Pelobacter seleniigenes DSM 18267: one gene and its partner. The protein of the gene in region 1 binds, or shares a complex with, the protein of each later gene. Links are inferred from orthologs where the notes say so. Each region holds a gene or a part of one and is shown on either strand. Other genes may lie near its edges. The genes, in order: holB and dnaX.

What was found.
Region 2: holB (region 1) and dnaX share a complex: the UniProt entries of both Bacillus subtilis proteins name them as parts of the DNA clamp loading complex. The link is inferred for Pelobacter seleniigenes DSM 18267 from one-to-one orthologs.

What each region holds. Positions count from the first base shown.
Region 1 is NZ_JOMG01000004.1:511,448-514,548, forward strand. The notes cover bases 100-2,879. They hold holB (DNA polymerase III subunit delta'), read right to left. Parts: upstream 2,086-2,879; coding sequence 1,114-2,085; downstream 100-1,113. Other genes in these bases: N909_RS0119285 (PSP1 domain-containing protein), read right to left, coding at 100-912; rnc (ribonuclease III), read left to right, coding at 2,385-2,879. In the rest of the region: more of N909_RS0119285, read right to left, coding at 1-99; more of rnc, read left to right, coding at 2,880-3,089; GTPase Era, read left to right, coding at 3,089-3,101. UniProt on the Bacillus subtilis protein: DNA polymerase III is a complex, multichain enzyme responsible for most of the replicative synthesis in bacteria.
Region 2 is NZ_JOMG01000002.1:813,875-817,077, reverse strand. Bases 1-2,882 are described here. They hold dnaX (DNA polymerase III subunit gamma/tau), read left to right. Parts: upstream 1-545; coding sequence 546-2,219; downstream 2,220-2,882. Other genes in these bases: N909_RS0106375 (YbaB/EbfC family nucleoid-associated protein), read left to right, coding at 2,402-2,716. Also shown: recombination mediator RecR, read left to right, coding at 3,001-3,203. UniProt on the Bacillus subtilis protein: Part of the beta sliding clamp loading complex, which hydrolyzes ATP to load the beta clamp onto primed DNA to form the DNA replication pre-initiation complex.

The DNA of each region.
Region 1 (3,101 bases):
GCGTCCCGGTTTTTTACCCGGGGGGGATTCCGGGGCCGTTTTGCCGCTCTCTTCTTTGGGGGCCTTGGGCTCGGTTTCCTGTGCCGGCGGTGCTGCAGCCTGATTGTCGATTTCCTGTTGCAGCTCTTTGATATGCTTCTGGCAACGCTCCCCGTCATGGCAGACCAGAGTAACCTTCTGGGCCAAAATATCGAGGGCGATAACCTCAGCCTTACCGTCTTTAAGCTGCAGCTTCTTGCCGCACTTCGGCAGATTTTTCTTCAGTTCGTTGTAGGTTTCGTATTCATAGGCCAGACAGCACAGCAACCGGCCGCACTGACCGGAGATCTTGGTGGGGTTGAGGGCCAGCCCCTGAGCTTTGGCCATTTTGACCGACACCGGGGCAAATTCACGCAGATGACTGCAACAGCACAGTTCCCGGCCACAGATACCGAGTCCCCCGACCAGCTTGGCTTCATCGCGAACGCCGATCTGGCGCATTTCGATTCTGGTTCGGAAATGTTGGGCCAGGTCGCGAACCAATTCACGAAAATCGATGCGGCCGTCAGCCGTAAAGTAGAAAATGATTTTCGACCCGTCGTAGAGGTATTCGGCGCGGACCAGCTTCATGTCCAGTTTGCGCTGCTGGACCTTGTCCTGACAAAACAGCAGGGCTTCCTTCTCGCGCTGGGCGTTGCTGTCGGCCATCTGCTGATCGCTTTCTGTGGCGATGCGGATGACCGCTTTCAGTTTGGGTGGTGCTTCCGCGGGGGAGATTTGCCGTGGTTTGGTAATGACCGTTCCCAAAGCACGTCCCCGCTCGGTTTCAACGATGACTTTGTCTCCAGGGACCAGTTCCAGCTCCTTAACTTCAAAGTCGAAGATTTTTCCTGCCGTATGAAAAGCGATACTGACTATTGTAAGAGGTTCCATAAAACCCAGATCCTTTGGTATATATCGAAAAAATCCGCTGGGGACTTTTTCATGTATGGGCGGAGAAAAGATTCTTTTTCCGCCTTATGAAATCAACAACAGGCAGCTGCGCGGCTGATGTTACGGCCCTGTAAAAAAGGGCAATCAAGGTTGTTACTGCCTGATGTGACAGAGCGTTGCTGCCGCCAATATCCCTTGCCTTCAGGCGGCGGCGATTCCCAGCAGCATCACCTCCATGGTCAGCTGCCGATTGACATTTCTCTGCAGATGAAAGCGTGCCTGGTCAATGGTTTTCAGCTTGGCCAGCACGCTTTCGACGGAAGCTCGCTGAACTTCCCGATTGAGCAATTCCAGAAGATCCTGATTCACCAGATCTTCTTCCGGGCGGCCGTATTTCAGCAGCAACAGGTCGCGGAAAAAAGCCTGGAAAATATCCAGGAAGTCCTGCAGGCTCTCTTTTTCCTCGGCCAGTTCCTCAGCCAGGGATAACGTCGGAATATTACTTCCTGGGGACAGTGCTGACAAGGCTTGAATCAGTTCGCGGCGTTTTTCCAGAAACAGCTGCTGTTTTGGCCCCAGGGCTTTTTTGAAGCTACCGTCCGACAGGGCAGCCAGGACTGCAATCTCGGTCTCATTGAAATCGAGCCGCTGACTCAGGAGCGTGGACAGTTGGCGGAGCGGCAGCCTGCGGAACGGGAGCCGTTGGCAGCGTGACCGGATGGTCGGCAGCAACTGCTCCGGCCGTCCGGATAGAAGAATCATGACGGTATTGGGCTGCGGTTCTTCCAGTGTCTTCAGGAGTGCATTGGCTGCCCCGGCAGTCAGATATTCGGCGCCGTCAATCAGGCAGACCTTGTATATCCCTTCCAGCGGACGCAGTGACAGTTGCTGCTGCAGTTCGCGGATCTGATCGATCTTGATCGCCGCCTCTGCGCTGTCGATCAGATGGACATCCGGGTGATTGTTGTGGTCGATCTTGCGGCAGGCGGCGCAATCACCGCAGCCGGTTCCGTGCAGACAGAGCAATGCCCGGGCAAAGGCCAGGGCCATCAGTTTTTTACCGATCCCTTCGGCCCCTTCGAAAAGATAGGCATGGGCGATCCGCTTATTGGCCAGGGCCCGGCGGAGAATATTTTTCTGCTGCTCGTGCCCAGCTATGGATGCAAAGGTCATGGAGGTTCCGAAGCAAAGTGTAAACGAAAAAAAACAGACGGTTCAGAGTGTCAAGTGGCCAGGTGTTAACCGAAGGTTGAACCGTCTGCCATCTTCTGTCTGCGGTTGATACCCGGCAGAGCTCGCGACTGTTTTCTCTGGACTGGCTAAGCCATGTTTTTTATTTCAACCTGTCATTATAGGTAGACAATTCTGCTTGAATCAAGGAGAAAGGGATAAAAGTACTGTAAAGAAATTGAACTGCCGGGTGCTTTTGGCTATACTCCGCGACAAATAAGAGAATGGGAAATGGAGGAGCAGTGCCGAAGTTTTTGGATCATCTTGAAAATGCTTTGAATTACACTTTTTGCGACCGCTCTTTGCCGCTTCAGGCGTTGACTCATAAATCCTTCAGTAATGAACAGTCCGAATTTGTTCTGCATAACGAACGTCTTGAATTCCTGGGCGACGCAGTTCTTGAACTGGTTATCAGTCAATGGGTTTTTCGGCAATATCCGGATATCCCGGAAGGCGGCCTGACCCGGATCCGTGCCGAGGTCGTCAGTGAAAAGGGGCTCGCCGAAATCGCCCGCGAACTGGACCTGGGGCGTGGGTTGAAGCTTGGTCGAGGCGAGGAACGAAGCGGGGGACGGGAAAAGCCGAGCCTGCTTGCCGATGCGCTGGAGGCCCTGTTGGGGGCGATCTTTCTGGACGGAGGTTTTGCCGCCGCCTGCCAGGTGGTGGAGCGGCGGTTTGCCGCTGCGATAAAAAAATCAGCACTGCTGCGTTACGGCAGTGATTATAAAACCTGTCTTCAGGAAAGGTTGCAGGCCTGTTATAATCAGTTACCCGAGTATATCATGACCCAGGTCTCCGGACCTGACCATGACCGGATGTTTTCCATGGAAGTTCGCTTTAGCGGAAAGCTGCTCGGCAAAGGGAGTGGCAGCAGCAAGAAAAGTGCTGAACAAAAAGCCGCGGCTGCAGCCCTGGATCATCCTTTATTAAGATCGTTGGAGAAATAATGACCCAAAAGC
Region 2 (3,203 bases), on another replicon or contig:
GCACTTAGCCTCCGGCTAGGCACCTCAATCTTTCGCAAATCTGCCCTCGATTTTCCACTCCTTCGTAACGACCATCCCTTTTCCCGAGCAACTCTGGGCCAGTCATTACAGGTTGCTGGTGAAAAGGCAAAAGCAATCATGCTTTATGCGTGGATTGCTTGTGGGATTGAAAGTTGCCGGTAGAAGTGACAGCCGGGTCCCGCGCAACGGACGACCGTAAACCCCGTCAGGCCCGGAAGGGAGCAGCGGTAGCGGTTTTGGACGTGTGCCGCGGGGGTGCCTGGCTGTCACTTGTGCCGGCAATTTTTTTGTCAAGCGTGTGGCCGCGTTCCGTTGAATCCTGCTTGTCCCAATCTCCGATTCATGCTTTTATTATCACTTTCACTGCAGGCCGGGTAAGAGTTCCACCTTCGGGCGGCTGGCGGTCTCTGGCGAAGTTCGATCTGCACATTAAATTTGTGCTGTGCAGTCAATGAGCTGCAAATTCGCCGAATGATTTCATTTGGATTCATTGTTACTGTATCTGCAAGGGTTTAAGGAGAGTCATGTCCTATCTGGTTCTGGCACGTAAGTGGCGGCCACAACAATTTGATGACCTTGTCGGCCAGGAACATGTCAGTCAAACCCTGAAGAACGCTATTACCGCGGATCGGGTTCACCATGCCTTTCTTTTCACCGGTGCCCGCGGAGTTGGCAAAACCTCGGCCGCGCGAATCTTTGCCAAGGCCCTGAACTGTCAGCAGGGACCGACGACCGAGCCCTGCGGGGTCTGCCCGTCCTGTGTCGATATTACCGGAAGCCAGGGTATTGACGTTCTGGAGATTGACGGTGCCTCCAATACCGGTGTCGATGATATCCGGGATTTGCGTGAAAATATCCGCTATCTGCCCTCCCAGTCGCGCTATAAGATTTTCATCATTGATGAAGTTCATATGCTCTCAATTAACGCCTTCAATGCCCTGTTGAAGACTCTTGAAGAGCCTCCGGAACACGCCAAATTCATTTTTGCCACGACTGAGCCGCACAAAATCCCGATTACGATCCTGTCTCGTTGTCAACGCTTTGACTTTAAAAAAATCGCCATGGAACCTCTGGTTGAGCGGTTGCGTTTTATCGTGACCGAGGAAGGCCTTGAGGTGTCCGATGCCGGGTTGGCGATTATCGCCAGGAATGGCGGTGGCAGTATGCGTGATGCACTGTCGACCCTGGATCAGGTGATCGCTTTCTGTGGAGACAAGGTCGAGGATGATGAATTGCAGGGGCTGCTCGGACTGGTCAGTCGTCGGCTGCTCCTGGCTGCGGTTGAGGCGATTTTTGATCGTGATCCCCGCCAGGCATTGGCGCTGATCCAGAAGATCGATGAGCATGGCCATTCATTTCGGCAGTTCAATCAGCAGCTGGTTGAACTGGTACGTACGCTGGTCATTATCAAGGTTGTCCCCGCGCCCGAAGATCTGGTTGATTACAGTGCTTCCGAATTGCAGGAGCTGCGTTCTCTGGTGGCGGATATCGGCCTGGAGGATCTCCAACGGATTCTGGCCATTTTGATTCGGGCGGAAGCCGATTTGGCCACCTCCAATTATCCTCGCCTGACCATGGAGATGGTGCTGGTGCGGTTGGCCACCTTGCCGGCCGGTATTGATGTCGCGACTTTGATCGGGCGCCTGGAAAGCCTGGAAAAGCGTCTTGCTCACGAGTCCGGTGGCGCCAGGGCTGCGTCCCCGCCGCAGCGGCCGGCTCCACCGGAACCGGATACTCCACCCCCACAGGAGTCTGCAGGAAAAAAGCCTGAGGCCCTGCCTGCGGAAGAAACCGGACATGAAAAAAGCTGGGCAGGGCTGGTCGAATTTGTGAAGCAACAGCGACGACCGAGGATTTCTGCGTTGCTGGAACAGTCCAGTGTTTTGAACCTGGCGGTGCCACACCTTAAAATCGGTATGCCGGAGCGGTTCTATGTCCTTGCCGATAGTGAGATGCGCCAGCAGCTCGACAAGATGGCCAGTGAGTATTTTGGCGCTGCCGTTACGGTCGATGTGGAAAAGGTCGCCAACGGCGAAAAAGCACCACTGTCATTGCATCAGGAGCGGGCTCGGCAGGAGAGTGATCGGCAGAAAAAATTGCGTGAAAATGCCGTTGAGCACCCCCTGATCAAGGCGGCACTGGACATCTTTGAGGGGCAGATAGAGACGGTTAAACCAATTGATAAAGGCTATGTCTGAGAGCATTGCAAAAAGTGTTTTGCGCAGGGGATTGGGTTGCGGGACGTGACCCTGCGGCAGCTGGGTTTTAGTGAATACAGGCGATACTGTGCGAGGTGGTTTTCGCTTCGTCGGTACAGGCGGGGTTGAAGGATTCGTTACCTTTAAATTGAACAAATATAACCGACACGGAGGATAGCAGGATGGCAAAAGGTCTTGGCAATATCATGAAGCAGGCGCAGCAGATGCAGGCGCGTATCGCTCGGGTTCAGCAGGAACTCGAAACCAAAGAGGTCGAGGCGACCGCAGGCGGGGGGATGGTCACTGCCCGCGTCAACGGCAAGCAGCAATTGCTTGAATTGAAGATCGAAAAGGATGTTGTCGACCCCGAGGATGTCGAAATGCTGCAAGATCTGGTGCTGGCGGCGGTTAATGAAGCGATCAAGAAAAGCCAGGAGATGATTCAGGAAGAAATGGGCAAGGTCACCGGGGGAATGAATCTACCAGGGCTGTTTTAGCCGTCTGTCGGCAAATAGCCTGGGAGACCGTTCCTTTGCTTCTGGTCTGGAATTCGGGATCCTCGCTGACATTTTTGTGTTCTGCGAGGATCCCGCAGTTTCGGGAACAGTGAGATGATGCCGGGAAGCGATTGAAAAAAAGATTGAAATCTATGGCAGGCAGTGGTAGGGTTTTTTTTGGTCAGACCAATGGTCCACCCTGCCTACGGTAAATTTGCATAAGTTTTAGCGTCCCTGAAAAAAACTTTCCGACTGCTCAAACTATTGGATTTAGGAGAGATTTCATGTTAGGCTCGCTTCCGTCTTTTGCCCGCTTGGAGGCTGAATTAAGCAAGCTTCCAGGGGTTGGCAACAAGACAGCAGCCCGCTTGGCGTTTCATTTGCTGCGGGCGCCCCGGCAGGATGTCGAGGCATTGGCTTCGGCATTGCTGGAAATGAAAAGCAAAGTACGTTTCTGTCAGCAGTGTTTTCATATCTCTGAACAGGA